Regions from separate parts of the Lysinibacillus sp. NPDC093216 genome, predicted to be linked through region 1. Evidence: predicted binding sites of a transcription regulator. Region 1 holds the regulator's gene; each other region holds the start of a gene.
What was found. The regulator LexA, encoded in region 1, represses DNA repair genes until DNA is damaged. The targets are predictions, from matches to a motif close to CGAACATATGTTCG.
Positions count from the first base shown of each region.

Region 2: ACQKOG_RS04315 (DNA polymerase thumb domain-containing protein) is a predicted target of LexA. The motif match lies at 1,931-1,944, and genes of this name have one in related genera.
Region 3: recA (recombinase RecA) is a predicted target of LexA. The motif match lies at 2,583-2,596, and genes of this name have one in related genera.

Region 1 is NZ_JBNNVB010000001.1:67,619-73,374, reverse strand. It holds gene ACQKOG_RS00410 (PilN domain-containing protein) at 1-583, shown strand, start outside; gene ACQKOG_RS00405 (potassium transporter) at 580-1,305, shown strand; gene ACQKOG_RS00400 (prepilin peptidase) at 1,363-2,115, shown strand; gene ACQKOG_RS00395 (gamma-glutamyl-gamma-aminobutyrate hydrolase family protein) at 2,210-2,932, shown strand; gene lexA (transcriptional repressor LexA) at 3,132-3,749, opposite strand; gene yneA (cell division suppressor protein YneA) at 3,912-4,226, shown strand; gene ACQKOG_RS00380 (YneB family resolvase-like protein) at 4,223-4,900, shown strand; gene ACQKOG_RS00375 (DJ-1/PfpI family protein) at 5,165-5,704, opposite strand.
Region 2 is NZ_JBNNVB010000002.1:379,048-384,803, forward strand. It holds gene ACQKOG_RS04310 (DHA2 family efflux MFS transporter permease subunit) at 189-1,619, shown strand; gene ACQKOG_RS04315 (DNA polymerase thumb domain-containing protein) at 2,129-3,385, shown strand; gene ACQKOG_RS04320 (YolD-like family protein) at 3,443-3,781, shown strand; gene ACQKOG_RS04325 (aconitate hydratase) at 3,774-4,121, shown strand; gene tlp (small acid-soluble spore protein Tlp) at 4,257-4,493, shown strand; gene ACQKOG_RS04335 (hypothetical protein) at 5,734-5,756, opposite strand, start outside.
Region 3 is NZ_JBNNVB010000001.1:174,856-180,611, forward strand. It holds gene rny (ribonuclease Y) at 1-790, opposite strand, end outside; gene recA (recombinase RecA) at 1,436-2,500, opposite strand; gene ACQKOG_RS00890 (competence/damage-inducible protein A) at 2,955-4,211, opposite strand; gene pgsA (CDP-diacylglycerol--glycerol-3-phosphate 3-phosphatidyltransferase) at 4,229-4,807, opposite strand; gene ACQKOG_RS00900 (helix-turn-helix domain-containing protein) at 4,855-5,756, opposite strand, start outside.

The DNA of each region.
Region 1 (5,756 bases):
AGAAATTAACCTCTTGCCGAATTTGGAGAAGAAGCATTCAACACCTACTTTAATATATGTAGTATTTATTATTCTTATTGGTATGATAGTAGGATATATGATTTTCTTGTTTTTCCAAGCAAAAAGTGATTTTACAAAATTAAATGCACAGGAAGTGGAGCTTTCATCGCAACGCGAACAACTTCAAATCGAGTTAGATGGTAAGCGAAATGCGAACCAAGGCTCATTGGAGCAATCCGTACAATTTGTGGAAAACGTATCCTATCCTGTGACACCTTTAATGGATGAAACACAAGTATTGTTACCAGAGCAAACGTATTTAAGGAACTATGTATTTGGTGAGAAAAATGTTGAAATTACAGCTGATTTTGAAACGATGTCAGCTATATCATCTTATTTAGAAAAGCTAACTGCAAGCCACTATTTCAATGATATACAGGTTGATACTATTTCTAATTTTGATCTTGCTATTGGACAAGAGGAAGAAAGTGCTAAGAACAAGTTTAAGGAAATACCACGTTATTCTGCAACTATTACATTAGGAATTGATTTTAAATTTCTCGCTGGAGGTAGAGAATCATGACAAGTAGTAAAAATTCAACGATTCTTATCTTAACAGCATTCATTGCAGCCATTTTATTTGCGCTATATTACTATATATTAACACCTAAATTAGAAGAAGTAGATGCGAAAGAAAGCTCGAATATCGCCATTCAACAAGAAATATCTACTATTCAGGAGCAGATTGCTTTACTTGAAAAGAATGGCAAATCAAATGGTACAAGTAATTTAACATTGCGTAAAAAAGTACCTCAAACTCGAGCTATTGATGAAGTCATTCGAAATATTGAAGAGATAGAAGCGGTGACGGGGACACGGGTAGAAGCTATGGACTTTAATAATTATGATTCCCTCGTAGCGGATTCTGCTATTACAGATCCCAACTCGGCAAATTCCGAGGAACAGGCTGATACGCAGCAATCCGCAACTGAAGCGGATGAACAAGCTGTTGCTAAGAATGATGAAACTCCTGAAGTGAAAGATAAAATACCAACTGCTACTTTTACTAAAGATTCCTTACCAACGGAATTAAAACTAGTAACATTTGATATTGATGTTGTCGCAATGGATAATAAAGCAATGGTTGAGTTTATAAAAGAGATTGAAAAAATTGATCGTGTGATGAAAATTGATGCAATCGATTTCACATTAACGGGTGAAGAAGCGAAATTCAAGGAGGACGCTGATTCAACCTTAAAAGCAACCATACAAGTAACGACGTTCTATTATGAAGGACAACAATAATCTAAATGGCGCGCATACTTAAATGTATGGGCGTCTATTAGTATAGGAGGACATAAAATGGAAATTGCTTATACAATTACAGTTTTAATATTTGGGCTTGTTCTTGGCTCATTTTTTAATGTGGTTGGCTTACGGGTGCCTTTGAAAGAGTCCATTGTGCGTCCACCCTCGCATTGCACTTCTTGTAAGAGACAGTTGACGGCGCTTGATTTGGTGCCTGTTTTGTCTTATTTATTTTTAGGTGGAAAATGCCGTAGCTGTGGGCAAAAGATTTCTTGGATTTATCCACTGATGGAACTTATAACAGGCCTATTATTTGCTTTTGCTTATTGGAAATTAGGCTTTAGTGCAGAATTTTTTGTAGCGCTATTATTTATTTCATTATTAGTCATTATTGTTGTGTCGGATTTTGCGTATATGCTTATTCCCGATAAGGTGCTATTATTCTTTTTACCATTGCTAGTTTTTGGACGCGTGATATCTCCTTTGTCACCGTGGTGGGACAGCATAGTTGGTGCTGTCGTAGGTTTTGGCATATTATATTGTATAGCTGTTCTATCAAGAGGTGGAATGGGTGGTGGTGATATTAAATTATTCTTTTTACTTGGTCTCGTACTCGGGACAATACATACAATTCTGACGTTATTTGTAGCGGCAGTAATTGGCATGATTGTTGGCATCGTTGTATTAAAGGTACGCGGACAGGGAAGAAAAACGCCTATACCATTCGGACCTTCTATTGCTCTGGCAGCTATTATCATCTATTTCTATGGGGATGCGTTGATGAATTGGTATCTTGGATTTTGGTAATTAATCAGTGATGGATTCCTTCAATGATTAATATCTTCACCAATTTGGCTTTTACAGGCAGTTATTGCAAGATAAAGATCATGGAGGGGATAGGATGAAACCAATTATCGGAATAACGGCTTTTGCGGAGGATGATTTGTCCTCAAGATTAAATGCTGCATATAGCAAAAGTATAATTGAAGCAGGGGGAGTTCCACTTATAATTCCACTTGGCGTTGAAGAGGATGTAGCACAAATTTTATCATTGACGGACGGATTATTACTTTCGGGTGGCTATGATGTACATCCATTCCTCTTTGACGCAGAACCTACACCGAAATTAGGGAAGGTTCATCCTGAACGAGATTCAGTGGAGCTTGCTTTAATTAATGCAGCCAATATTCGGAAAATGCCGATTCTCGGAATCTGTCGAGGGCTTCAAATACTAAATGTTGCGTTTGGAGGCACAGTCTATCAGGATATTGAAAGTGAGTATCATAGTAAAAAATTAATAAAGCATGTGCAACAAGCAGCGCGAGGTGTTGCAACACATTATGTAAATTTAACACCGGATACATTATTAAAAACGATTATTGAGGAAGAAAAAATTGCTGTGAATTCATTTCATCATCAGGCAATAAATGTAGTAGCAGAAAAGTTGAAAGTGGTAGCAAAATCAAGTGATGGTATCATTGAAGCGGTAGAGCATGTTGATTTACCATTTTGTCTAGCAGTACAATGGCATCCAGAAGAACTAGCCGTTGCAGGAGATGAAGTATCAAAGAAACTATTTGCTGCATTTGTAAAGGCAAGTTTAAAGTTTAAAGTAGAGGCATAAAACTTTATAAGCATTATTTTTTATCCAAGGCTAAGATAACCTTCGTGATGAACATGAATACAATGCTAGGTGTAAGGAATCCATTGTAAAGTGGGTTCTTTTTTAGTGTATAAAATAGCACTCAAAACATAAGAAAAAGAGGTATATGCTCATTTGTGAACATAATATCCTCTTTTTATATTTTAAAATTGAGATACTTTTAATGTACACGACGGTATAGACCTACAACATGTCCCAAAATAGAAACTTGATCTACGATAATTGGCTCCATTGTTGAGTTTTCAGGCTGTAAACGAAAATGACTTTTTTCCTTAAAGAAACGTTTTACGGTTGCTTCATTCTCTTCAGTCATTGCTACGACAATATCACCATTATCAGCTGTTGCTTTTTGTTTAACAATCACTAAATCTCCGTCTAAAATGCCAGCTTCAATCATTGATTCGCCCATAATTTCTAGCATAAATAATTGATCTTCACTTGTACCATAAATATCTGGTAGTGGGAAATATTCATCGATATTTTCAACAGCAGTTATTGGAGAACCTGCAGTAACCTTCCCAACTAATGGGACATGAATAACATGTTGCTTTTGAATAGAATCCTCTGGCTCTAAAATTTCAATAGCACGTGGTTTAGTTGGATCGCGTCGAATCAAGCCTTTTTGTTCTAAACGAGCTAAATGCCCATGAACTGTTGAGCTTGAAGCAAGTCCAACTGCCTCACCAATCTCACGTACAGAAGGTGGATACCCCTTTGCTCGTACTTCTTCTTTAATGAAATCTAATATGGCCTCTTGTCTTTTCGAAACTTTTTTCATAATGGCTCACCTCTTTTTTTAATCATTCTACTTATTAATAGTATAACAGAATGCGAACACTTAAGCAAACATAGGTTCGAAAAGTGTTTGACAAAAACGTTTGTTCGTATTAATATGAGAACATATATTCCGAACAAACATTCTAGAAAAGAGGTTTTAAACATGAACTGGTTAAAGAAAAATCCACATATTACAACTTTATTCGGAGCTTGTCTACTTTTTGCGGCATACCTTTTTATAACAGACCCAGGCGATGTAACGTACACAGAAATTGAAATCGCACATGGTGATAGCTTATGGTCGTTAGCCGATCAATACCGTGGTAAAATGAAAACGGATGAATGGATTAAGCTTGTGAAAACAGAAAATGAATTATCGAACATACAAATTATTGCAGGCAAATCCCTAGTGATTCCAGTAGTGGGTGACCAATCCTATCCTATAAATTCAATTGAAATTGCGAGAAACGAAAAATGATGATGAATCAACAATCGGCTGTTGTCTATTGCCGTGTGAGTACAGAAAAAGAGACACAAAGTTCCTCGTTGGAGCGTCAGCAAGAGGAGTTGATGCGCTATGCTAAAGAACAGGGCTACGAAGTCATGCGTGTTTTTAAGGACAAGCATAGCGGTTATGATGTGGAACGTGAAGGTTTACTAGAAATGCTCGATTTCATTAAAGAAAAAGAGATAGAAGCATTATTTGTGCAGGATGAAACACGCTTAGGTCGTGGAAATGCTCGAATGGCAGTATTGCATTTATTGCAGAAAACTGAAACTGATGTTTTTTCTATGCGAGACGAGGGGCCAATACAATTAAATGAAATGGATACGATGCTCCTAGAAATTTTAGCAATCGTAGAGGAGTACCAGCGCAGAATCCATAATGCTAAAATACGTCGTGGCATGCGTCGTGCCGTTGAAAATGGCTATCGCCCAGAAAACAATTTATCTAACCGTGGAAATCCAAATGGTCAAGAACGTAAGGAAGTCCCTGTAGACGAAATTGTCAACCTACGTAATCGAGGCTTCACCTTTGAGGAAATCGCCATGACTCTTAGAGGTCTAGGTTTTGAAGTAAGCAAAGCTACAGTCCATAGGAGATATCGGGAACATCAAGAGGGAAGCGGGCAAAATAAAGTGACGTTTTAATCAGTGGGAGTTTTATCGTCCCGCTGATTTTTTTTAAGGCTCTAAGCTCCCAAAGTGACGTATAGAATCGGCGAAGTAATGGATAGAATCGTCAAAATGCTGGATAGCCCGATCGACGAATAGAATGAGTAACTAAAATACATTTACCATGTGGAACTTTACCCAAGAGCAAATAAAAATAAGAGAAGTAGCGATCTCTACCTCTCTCCCTCATAAATTCACTATTATGTTGAAAAACATTTATTATTAATTAGCATTATTTCGTTATTCACGGTACCAATTTTCATTAAAAGAGAGATGCAGGGCTTTACCCACAGTAATGCCAAACTTTATAAAACCTCTACCTCTCGCAGTTATTATGTTGCCGTCTTGTACAACTAGTTCTTCAGAGAAATGATTAAGATCAAAGAAACCTAACTTATCCATACCTTCTTGTGATAATCCTACAGTATATTTTTTGTTCTTTAATACTCCAGCTTTTGCTAGAAGAGTTGGGCTGCTAGAGATGCTTGCAATGATCGCACCTTTGGCATTTGCATTTCCAATAAAATCAATTAATTTTTGCTCATGTATTAGTAAAGCTATATCCATACACCCAGGTAATATCAGGCTATCGATTTCGTCAAGATTAACTTCACTTATTTGTGTATCGGCTATACAAGATAACCCAGATTCCCCTTTAATTTCTTCACTGTTTAATCCAACAGTTACAATAGGTTTATTCCCTTGCATTAATATAGATAATGCCACACTCAGTTCATATTCACTAAATTGGGGATACAATAATACAGCGGTCTTTTTCATATAAATCTCTCCTCTAGAAACCGAAATAGACATAGTAATAAAGTAGATTTTA
Region 2 (5,756 bases), on a different contig from region 1:
GCATTTGTGATCTACATTATCGATGTTCCTTATTTCGTGTATCTGCTGTTTAAAAAAGAAAGTAGAGTAAGAGAGAAGGAAGCAACTCGTTGTACAAAAAAAGAAGTGCAGAAGAAATTGCCATTAAAATTAATCTGCTAAGACTAACGACAAGCTTATAACAAAATAAAATTTTAGGTGGATTATTTATGTCATTAACAGTAGAAACACAACAAACAAAAGTGATTAAAACTACTCCAATATTAATTTCTTTCTTAATTGCTGGTTTCATTGGATTGTTCAGTGAAACGGCTTTAAACATGGCTCTCGGGGATTTAATACAAGTATTTTCTATTAGTTCTTCCACGGTTCAATGGCTGACAACAGGTTATTTATTGACCTTAGGGATATTAGTTCCTGTCTCGGGTCTCTTACTTCAATGGTTTAGTACACGTCAAATATTTATTGTGTCATTGATTTTTTCAATTATTGGGACACTAGTCGCAGCTCTTGCACCAAGCTTCGAAGTATTAATGTTTTCTCGAGTGATTCAAGCTATAGGTACGGGATTATTGCTACCTCTGATGTTTAATTCGATCTTATTGATTTTTCCAGTCAATAAGAGAGGTGCAACAATGGGACTAATAGGGTTAGTCATTATGTTTGCACCCGCAGTTGGACCCTCAATCTCAGGATTAATTCTTGAAAAACTGACTTGGCATTGGATTTTCTGGGTTTGTTTGCCTTTTCTGATTCTTGCGTTGGTATCGGGTATAGTGTATATGCAGAATGTATCAACCATAACTAAACCCAAAATTGATATATTATCTATTCTTCTATCTTCGATTGGTTTTGGAGGAATTGTCTATGGCTTTAGCAGCGCGGGTGAGAATGGCTGGGGAAGTACGATTGTGATCACGATGATTATTATAGGTCTTGCTGCACTTACCTTGTTTTCTTTGCGACAATTAAAAATGGATAAACCTATGCTTGATTTACGTGTATTAAAATATCCAATGTTTACTCTAGGTTTATTGGCCGTATTTATTTGCTTCACGGTAATAATGTCCACGATGATTTTGTTGCCATTATATTTGCAAACAGGACTAGCATTGACTGCATTTACCGCGGGGCTTGTTTTGTTGCCAGGTGGTGTGCTGAATGGATTAATGTCCCCAATCACAGGTCGTATCTTTGACAAATTCGGACCAAGAGGACTTGTTATACCTGGATTTGCAATCATGTTTATCATGTTATGGATCATGTCAAACGTTACCATTGAAACGCCGGTTAGTATGGTGATTGTGATGCACTCCATTCTATTTTTAGGTGTATCGATGGTTTTGATGCCTGCTCAGACAAATGGACTAAACCAATTACCTAAAAATCTTTACCCAGATGGTACTGCTTTAATGAATACATTACAGCAAATGTCGGGAGCAATTGGCACTGCAGTTGCGATTACGATTATGTCCGCTTCTCAGAAAAGATATATGAACAATATGACTGATCTATCTGACCCTTCTTCAATTAGAGCTTCATTAACAGCGGGAGTACAGGACTCCTTTATATTCACTCTAATTATAGCTATGGTTGGTTTAATTATTTCCTTCTTCATTAAATCTTCTCGCGTTAAATAGTAGCTGACATCATAATGCAAGGATAAAAATAGAAAAACATCTGCAAATTCTGTATTGTTGTAAGTCCTAACCAAACAAAATCTTTGGTGAATCTGTTATAAGGCTAATCAATTATGCAGTTAATTCAACATGTAAGTCCTAAAAATTTACAATACCATTTGTATTAGAAAGAATTAGAGCTGTAGGAATCCATTGAGAAACTTCCACGATATTGGGGAATTACAGGACTTTAAATCAGCTTCAGATCAATTAAAAAGACTGATCTAAAAATTACCACTTCTAAAACAGAACGTTTGTGCGTATAATATATACAAACAAACGTTCTGTTTTGCGTGGGGAGATTAAAAACAATGAAAGATCAGTTAATAAAAGGGATGCAACACAATCAGTTAGTAAATAGGATGTACAGTACAAAGTCTGGAGTCATCACGTGTGTCAAAATAATTAAGATAGTCAATAGCGTACTTTTAATTATTGTTCCATGTCTATAAAGAGCGAGGGATCATTTAATGGATGAAAATCTGCCTGAACGTTCCATTATATGTATTGATATGAAAAGCTTTTACGCTAGTTGCATGGCAATGCTTGAAGGTTTAGATGTCATGACAACCCCAATCGCCATCATAGCTAATTTCACTCAACCTGGTAGCGTTGTCTTAGCTGCATCGCCACCTATGAAGGAGCGATTTAAGATAAAAACAGGAAATCGTCGTTTTGAAATACCAAAGCATCCAGACATAAAACTTTTTGAACCGAAGATGAGTTTCTTCATTGAAATGTCTATGGCTATCACTCGCCTTATTTCAAAGTATGTGCCATCAGAGTGCATACATGTTTATAGTGTCGATGAAAGTTGGGTGGACCTAACTGGAACAGAAAGGCTTTGGGGACCTCCTGAGGATACAGCAAAGGAAATTCAAAAAGCGATATATGATCAATTTCGTATTCCAAGTGCTATTGGGATGGGGCCGAACATGTTGATGGCAAAACTTGCTTTAGACCTTGAAGCTAAAAAGTCAGGTTTTGCAAAGTGGACTTACGAAGATGTGCCAACGAAACTTTGGCCTGTGCGTCCTTTATCTGAGATGTGGGGTATCGGAAAACAGATGGAAGCCAAGTTAAATGCAATGGGGATAGTAACAGTCGGTGGATTAGCAAAAGCTGATTTAAATGAATTAGAAAAAAAATTCGGCATCATGGGTAATCAACTGTACCACCATGCGCATGGCATTGATCTTTCCACGCTTGGAGAGCCTCTAGTTAAAAACTCAGCTCTAAGCTTTGGGAAAGGCCAGATGTTAATGCGTGACTACCATACAAGAAAAGAAATATCCGTGGCGTTACTAGAAATGTGTGAGGACGTGATGAGGCGAACGCGCGAAGCAGGTTATGTCGGTCGGACAATTACATTAGGTTTGTCTTATAGTCGTAGTGCTATGACAAAAGGTTTCCAACGCTCTAGAACGATTGCAGTGCCAACAAGTGAAACGCTAGTGATGTATAAAACTTGTCTAGAATTACTGGATGAGCACTTTGCAGGCGAGCCAGCGCGTCAATTGTCAGTTAGAATAACGAACCTAGAACCAGCGTGCAGTATCCAATTGGATTTATTTGATGAGCGCAAGGAGCAACGACAAGTAATTGGCCACGTTATGGATGCTATTCGAAGAAAATATGGCGCTGTAGCCTTATTAAGGGCGGCTTCTTATACAAAGGCTGGCACAGCTATTACACGTAATCGCTTAGTAGGCGGGCACTTAGCGTAAGGGGGGAATGAGATAAGACGAGATAGAAGAACGATTAAGAATTCGAGGAGTGTTTAGATGATACGTGACCGTGGATCAATGAAGTGGACGGCGATGATGCTTCCTGAGCATCTTGGCCTCATTAAAGTATGGAAGCAAGAGCAATTTTACGATAAAAAGCGAGAATTAACCGAGTGGGAGTTAGAGGAAATAGAACAGACTATACAACGCGCTTTTAAAATGCAAAAACTGATTACGTTAACGCTGTGGAGCAACAATAATTTGCATGACGAGACAGGGCTAGTTACAGGAACTGATACAATTAAAAAGGAATTGTTACTTGAGACGGATGTAGCCATCAAACGTATTGCATTTGATACAATCCAAGACGCAAAGATGGTGGACGTTGATGATTAATGGTGAGGATCGTAGTGTTTTGTATGAGTTTATAAAATTAGATATGGCCATCAGGTCATTACAACAAGACTATTCATCGCTCGAAAAGTTAAAAATGTCCAAAATCTACATCCATATTGTAGAAGATTTATTAAAAGATATAAGACATGATTTCTACAATAAAAGGCGAGTTCTAGCTAAGAAAAATATTGCCGTTGTAAAGTGGGTCAAAATTGATGAATATTTCAGCGATGTAATCATCAAAACAGCAGGCGAAGATGAAGTGCTACGTTATGCCAATCAAGCTCTAAAAGCACAGGTAGAGGAGCTCATTCATAGCCGTTTGAATAAATGTGTGTAGAATATCAAATTTGCATGTAAGGAATCTTATGTATTTGAGTGATCAGCACCGTACATTCTTCTTAGTAAAAATTAGTACACATAGGAACAACTAAATTAGCCAACCTAAATTTATGTCAAATTTCAGGAGGTTACCATGGCTAATTCAAGACACTCAAAACCAGATGATAGATCCAATAACGTTGAACGAATCCGTGATATCGTTAAAAACACTGAAGAAAAACTTCATGAAGCGGAAATTAGTTTGGAGTTTGCAGACCCTATGCAAAGTGAAATGATTAAAGAAAAAAATAAGCGACGTCAAAAGTCAATTGAAGGATTAAAAGAAGAAATGAAAGATGAAATGGCGGCTCGTAAAAAAGGAGAAGTGTAGGATTGAAGACTTATGAAGAGGAACTAACTTCTCTCCATTCTTTTTAATGATAAAAAAGTGCTTGCCTATAAAAGCAGATGGCTTAGAAGTTCTGTAATGGACCTCTACATAGCCATCTGCTTTTATTATGAGGTTGTAAATGACTTATTACAGCCCATTTTACTACCTCTTTTTTGGGAGGTATAGCTGCAAATGACGGTGGGGGACAGCAATGTTCCCAATCAGTTTAAACTTACCTGTTCGAACCTAACTGAAATGGGAGAGCATTCGAGAGAAATTGAGCACCAAAGAGTTTCATTTCAAATAAAAAGGTATTGATGTTAATGTGGAAATATGAAACAAATAGGTAATTTTATTGAAAATGCTATGAAGTGCTTTTCGTATGCAGGATAGGAAAGGAGATCAAGATAAATGAAAATTACCATGCGATATGGGGTAGACGCTCCATTTTTTTGAAATTTTACGTCAATAATCGACAATTGATTGGTCTCATTGCAAAACTTTGTAAATTAATAGTGCATATTGTTACTACCTTGTGAATATAATAGCCACATGCAATTTAAGCTTTTAATTGATTTATTAAGGAATTAGGATGAAACGAAGGAGTGTGAAATTGTCGATTTCAAATCCTCAATACGCATTTTTAGAGGTTGATTTTCATAATCCTAATTTAACTCAAGCAGAACTGAAGGTTGAGAATATTTCAGAAGGGGGTACGGAAAAATAATGAACTCGTAGGAAATACAAAAATAACATTGAAAATAATACCATCTAATGTATATATAAAATTAAACTGGATGATAGGTTGGCTCTTATGGATACCAGTAGATATTTATTGTGCCGCAGCTTTGGTAGTAGCTAAATTCTTATCATAAGTGAAGACGTTTTTTTACTAACCAAGCAGAAAAGTTCAAGAAAAAATATTAGTGAAAATGTTTGTTGTGAAAGAAAAAGTAATGGATAGGGGTTAACCCGATGAGTACGATTGATCGTTTACTCTGAATAACCATCAACTGTAAGCTAAAGCACTGTTGTCTTAGGTTATTCTTAAGATCGAATGCGAAAGCGAGACAGTGTGTCATGAAGGAAAAAAGTAAGTGGTAATCAGCCCGGAATTATTTCCGGTTTTTTTGTACTTTAAGAAATCGAAAGAGATGGATCTAGGTGATGTTTACACAATAAGAAAAGCCCCAATACACACCTTCTTCTAAGGTGAATATTGGGAGTTAGTTTATCACAATTAACGTTTATTTTCATTTTGAA
Region 3 (5,756 bases), 110 kb from region 1:
TTTCACGACGAATTGGATCAAAGCCTGATAAAATAACCGCCTCTGGAGTATCATCAATAATTAAATCTATACCTGTTAACGTTTCCAAAGTACGGATGTTACGACCTTCACGACCAATAATACGACCTTTCATTTCATCATTTGGCAAGTTCACGACAGATACTGTTGTTTCAGCAACATGATCCGCTGCAAAACGTTGCAGTGCCAGTGATAAAATTTCACGTGCTTTTTTATCTGATTCTTCCTTCGCACGTGTTTCAGCTTCCTTCGTCATCACAGCAATATCAGTTGTTAGCTCTTTTTCTACTTCTCCTAAGATAATAGCTTTTGCTTCATCTCTAGTTAAAGCAGAAATTCGCTCTAGCTCTGATTTTTGCAAGGCAACGAGCTCGTCCACTTTGCTTTCCATCTGTTCCATATGCTGTTGTCTTTCGCTTAGCGCTTGTTCTTTACGCTCTAAGCTTGCTTCTCTCTTATTTAGAGCATCATCTTTGCGATCAAGATTCTCTTCTCTTTGCAATAAACGGTTCTCTTGTTTCTGAAGTTCTGAACGACGTTCACGAATGTCATTTTCTGCTTCAGTACGAAATTTGTGAGTTTCATCTTTGGCTTCAAGTAGTGCTTCTTTCTTCAATGCCTCCGCTTCTCGTTTTCCTTCTTCAACGATTGTTTCAGCGACATGTTTAGCACCAGTGATTTTTGAGTCATTCACTTTTTTCATGTAGATATAGCTAACAGCGGCACCAACGATGAGTCCAAGCAAAGCGGAGATGATAGTAATTCCATCCATATGAACACCTCCTCTTGCTATTTGGGTATTACAGTTTCAGTCGGCGCATACATCAATTTCGCCTCGGCATACTAATTGTGTCTCAGATTTTGAAATGTTTAGGTCTGCACGAGGAGCCGACACGATGTCGGGCATTCGGTATAGTCACGGGAAGTGGCGTTTTACCGATGCAGATACGTCAGCCGTTTTCGCAGGATGCGAAGATCTAAGGCTACCTTCTTATTATTCATTTCTTTCAAAATCCATAACATCTGCCAGAGTCTTCATCTTCACTTAAAATGAAGTCAGAATGTACTGCCTATTTAAAGTCATAATTCAGAAATTATACATTTTTAATTGTATAGCTAGCCTTAAGCTCTGTCAAGGATAGTCGGGCATCTGTTCGCCCTCTAAAGAGAAAAAGTAAGTCATATCCATTAAGAGAATTAATTACCTAATACTTTTACACTAATGCTTATTTTAACTTTTATCATTAATGCGTAGAAGCAGTACTTAGGAATTATTTTAAAAATGGCATACACGACTTTTGAAGATGAGCCAAATATATGGATAACCTAACAAATATTATAAAACCATATTCTCCAATATGTGTAAATAAAAAAATGCATTGCTCACACTATAAAGAGTGGGAACAATGCATTTATATTATTCATCTTCAAGAAGAAGCTTTAATTCCTCATCCATATCTTCCTCTTCATCATGCGCAGCAATTGTGTAAGATGAAGATGCAATACCGTAAGAAGCACGGATTTTATTTGCGATGTCGTCTAGTACTGCTGGATTTTCTTTTAAATACTGTTTAGCATTTTCACGACCTTGACCTAGGCGCTCATCACCGTAAGCATACCAAGAACCGCTTTTTTGAACGATGTCTAGTTCAACACCTAAATCAACTGTTTCGCCCTCTTTTGAAATTCCTTCACCGTACATAATATCAACTTCAGCTGTACGGAATGGTGGTGCCACTTTGTTTTTGACAATTTTAATTTTTGTACGGTTACCCATAATGTCATTGCCTTGTTTAATAGCTTCCGCACGACGAACCTCTAAACGTACTGAGCTGTAGAATTTAAGCGCACGTCCACCAGGTGTTGTTTCTGGGTTTCCGAACATAACACCAATTTTTTCACGAATTTGGTTAATGAAAATGGCGATTGTTTTTGATTTATTAATAGCACCTGAAAGCTTACGTAAGGCCTGAGACATTAAACGGGCTTGTAAACCAACATGCGAATCACCCATATCTCCTTCGATTTCCGCTTTCGGAACTAATGCTGCTACGGAGTCAATAACGATGATATCGATAGCACCACTACGTACTAATGCTTCTGCGATTTCAAGCGCCTGTTCTCCTGTATCTGGTTGAGATAATAGAAGTTCATCAATATTGACGCCTAATTTTTGTGCGTAAATTGGATCTAGTGCATGCTCAGCATCGATAAACGCTGCTTGTCCACCATTTGCCTGTACTTCTGCAATGGCATGAAGAGCAACCGTTGTTTTACCTGATGATTCAGGGCCATATACTTCAATAATACGTCCACGTGGATATCCACCAACACCTAATGCAGCATCAAGTGCTAGCGAACCACTTGAAGATGTAGCGATTTCTAAATCAGTCTTTTCGCCAAGTTTCATGATGGAACCTTTACCAAAATTCTTTTCAATTTGTTTTAACGCCTGTTCTAAGGCAGCTTTACGATCACTCATTCATTTTCCTCCTTCGAAAACTGTTCACTGTTTTTCTCTATCTCTACTATACTTGTTTTTGAGAGAAGACGCAAGAAAAAAGCGAACGTTTATTCGTTTTTCTTCAAAATAAAAATTTGGGTAACTTTCCATTACCCAAATTTCTATTTTCAACTATATTATGGATTACCACCAAAACGTGTGGTTGATTTCCGTTCCGACTGGGCGCTTTCCTGGGGGCGTCCGATGAGCCGCTTCACTCGCGTTGCTCGCTCCAGGGTCTCGGGCCAACACGATGTTGGTCACGAAGGCGTTATCACAGGACGTGATGATTTTAGCCTTCGTTCCTCTATTGCTAATCCCCAAGGAGTCGCCCAGCCTCCACTCCAATCAACTTATTTACATAGTAGACGTTTTAACAAAAGTCATCCGCAACTTTTGGGGATGAACCTATATTATGCCGGGGCATAATTGATTAACGTTTTTTAAAGCCTCTTTCTTCCAAAAGTTGCATTAAATAATGACAAGTAAATTTCGCCGCGCGCAGTCGATTTGTATTACGCATACCCGATAAATGCAGTAAATACGTTATTGGTTTTTCATCGCCAATGGCAATACCTATCCAAACCGTTCCCGCTGGTTGATGATCATGGGCTGTAGGACCTGCCGCACCTGTTAATCCAATACCAATATCCGTATCAAACTTTTTACGTACAGCACTTGCCATAGCTGCTGCACATTCACTGCTTACAATCCCATGTGTAGTTAAAAATTCCTTTGAAATACCGAGTTGCTTAATTTTAGCCTCTTCCGTATACGTAACAACGCCACCAACAAGGGCATCTCCTACACCTGGTATTTCAGCTAATTCTGACTGAAATAAACCTGCTGTTAAACTTTCTGCTGCAGAAATTGTTAACTTATTATCTAGTAACATTTCTACTGTTTTAGAGGCAAGAGAATCATCATCTATACCGTATTGATAGTCCCCAACAAGCGCTTGAATCTCCGTTACCTTTGCGGCAATAAGATGCTGCGCTTCTTGCTCCGTTTCTGCTTTAGCTGTTACACGTAATGTAACCTCGCCGTCAGAAGCAAGTGGAGCAACAGTTGGATTTGTTTGCGCATCTAAAATATGTTGGACACGAACCTCAAGCTCCGCCTCTCCAATGCCATAAAAACGCATAACATGCGATGTAATTACCTCTCCAGCATTTAACATCGCACCGAGTTTTGGCTTTGCTTCAAACTGGAACATTGGCTCAAGCTCTTTAGGTGGCCCCGGAAGTAAAATATACGTACGTTCATCCTTTGTTAATATCATGCCAGGTGCCATGCCGTGATGGTTTGCAAGCACCTCACTACCCGCTAGTATTAAAGCTTGCTTACGATTATTATCCGTCATTGGACGTCCTCGTTTGGCAAAAAACTGCTCAATATTAGCCAGTGCGATATCATCAAAATCGAGAGAAACGTCAAGATGACGCGCAATCGTTTCCTTTGTTAAATCATCCTTTGTAGGACCAAGCCCACCAGAGAAAATGATTAAATCAGCACGAGTCTCTGCAATGGAAATAGCCTCTTCTAAACGTTGTGCATTATCTCCAACAACAGTGTGATAATACACATTTATCCCTAACTCGGACAACTGACTAGAAATAAATCTGGCATTTGTGTTCGAAATCTGACCAAGCAATAACTCTGAGCCAACTGCAAGAATTTCAGCATTCATGATCCTCAAGACCTCTCTTATTTAGACTCAAGTAAGGCACGTCGATTTAGATAGAAATAATCCCATCCAGACCATAGCGTAAAGAACAATGCAATATATAGCATAATTGAATCGAATCGAAAACCGATAAGTGTAAAGACTGTATTGTGTAAAAGTGCTGCTCCGATGGCCACAATTTGGGCCCATGTTTTAATTTTACCAAGCTGGTTCGCCGCAACAACTTCTCCTTCACCTGCCAATATTAAACGAAGGCCAGTTACTGCAAATTCACGGCTAATAATAATTATTATTATCCATGCAGGCGCCATATCAAGCTCTACCATTAAAATAAAAGCTGCTGAAACTAGCAACTTGTCAGCAAGTGGGTCTAAAAATTTCCCAAATGTTGTCACAAGATTGTACTTACGTGCATAATAACCATCCACCCAATCAGTCGCTGAAGCAATAATAAAAATGAGTGCACCTACAAAATGATGAACAGGCATCGTCGCACCGAATAGTGACATTGTTCCCCAGCCAAAATCAAACATCATAACAATGACAAAGAACGGAATAAGTAAGATTCGAGAGATGGTAATTTTATTTGGAATGTTCATTTTTCTAACACCTTTCATGATGAAAGAAAGTAGTCATCACTAGATGACTACTGTTCTTTATTGAAATTGATGACGATGTTTTGCGTTACAATTTGCTGTGCATACGTTAAAGGCTCGTCATTAATGTATACTTTAGCTTGCGCTGAATTACCTAAGCGGATACGGGCGTAATTTTGAGATGTTGCGTCGAATTCTACTACTTCTCCTGCATTATAGACACGAGTATCTGATAGTAATTCTTGTTGCTGTTGGTTTCGAATACCGATAAATGTAGGACCGGATACTTCAATACGTATTTTAAATGCGTCTGTACCTGTTAACGTATAAGAAGTTGTAGCACCATCCGCTTCAATAGCCCCAGCTGAAATCGATTGCTTAACCTCTTCAGTTTGCTTTTCATCAGGTGTTTCCTGTACTGAATCTTTTGAATCTGCTGAGTCTTGTTTGTTATTTGTTTGAGCTTTTTTCTCTTTTTCTTTTTCTTTTTCTTTTTCTGTATCTATTGGTTTTGCTTTTGTATCATATTCTATTTCTGATGGAGTATCTTCCATAACATCTGGCACTGCTTTATTTTTAGACTGCATTAGCACCCAAATCACCACAATAATGACAATGATAAATAAACCAACGATTATTTTCGGCATTGCTTCCATCATTTTAGTAGAAGGGCCTTTTGAAACTTTTCTTCTACTTGGACTAGTCGTCATCGATTGACTTACTTGATTGTTTGGAGTACCTGGTAGCTCGCTTTTATAAGTTTCTAAAAGCTCCTCTGCGTCCAAGCCAACAGCGTCAGCATATTGTTTAATAAAAGCTCGTACATAAAACGAACCAGGCATAATCGAATAATTGCCTTCTTCAATACCTATTAAATAACGCTTTTGAATTTTTGTTATTTCTTGTAAATCGTCTAAGCTGTAGCCTTTAGACAGTCTCGCCTCTTTCAGTC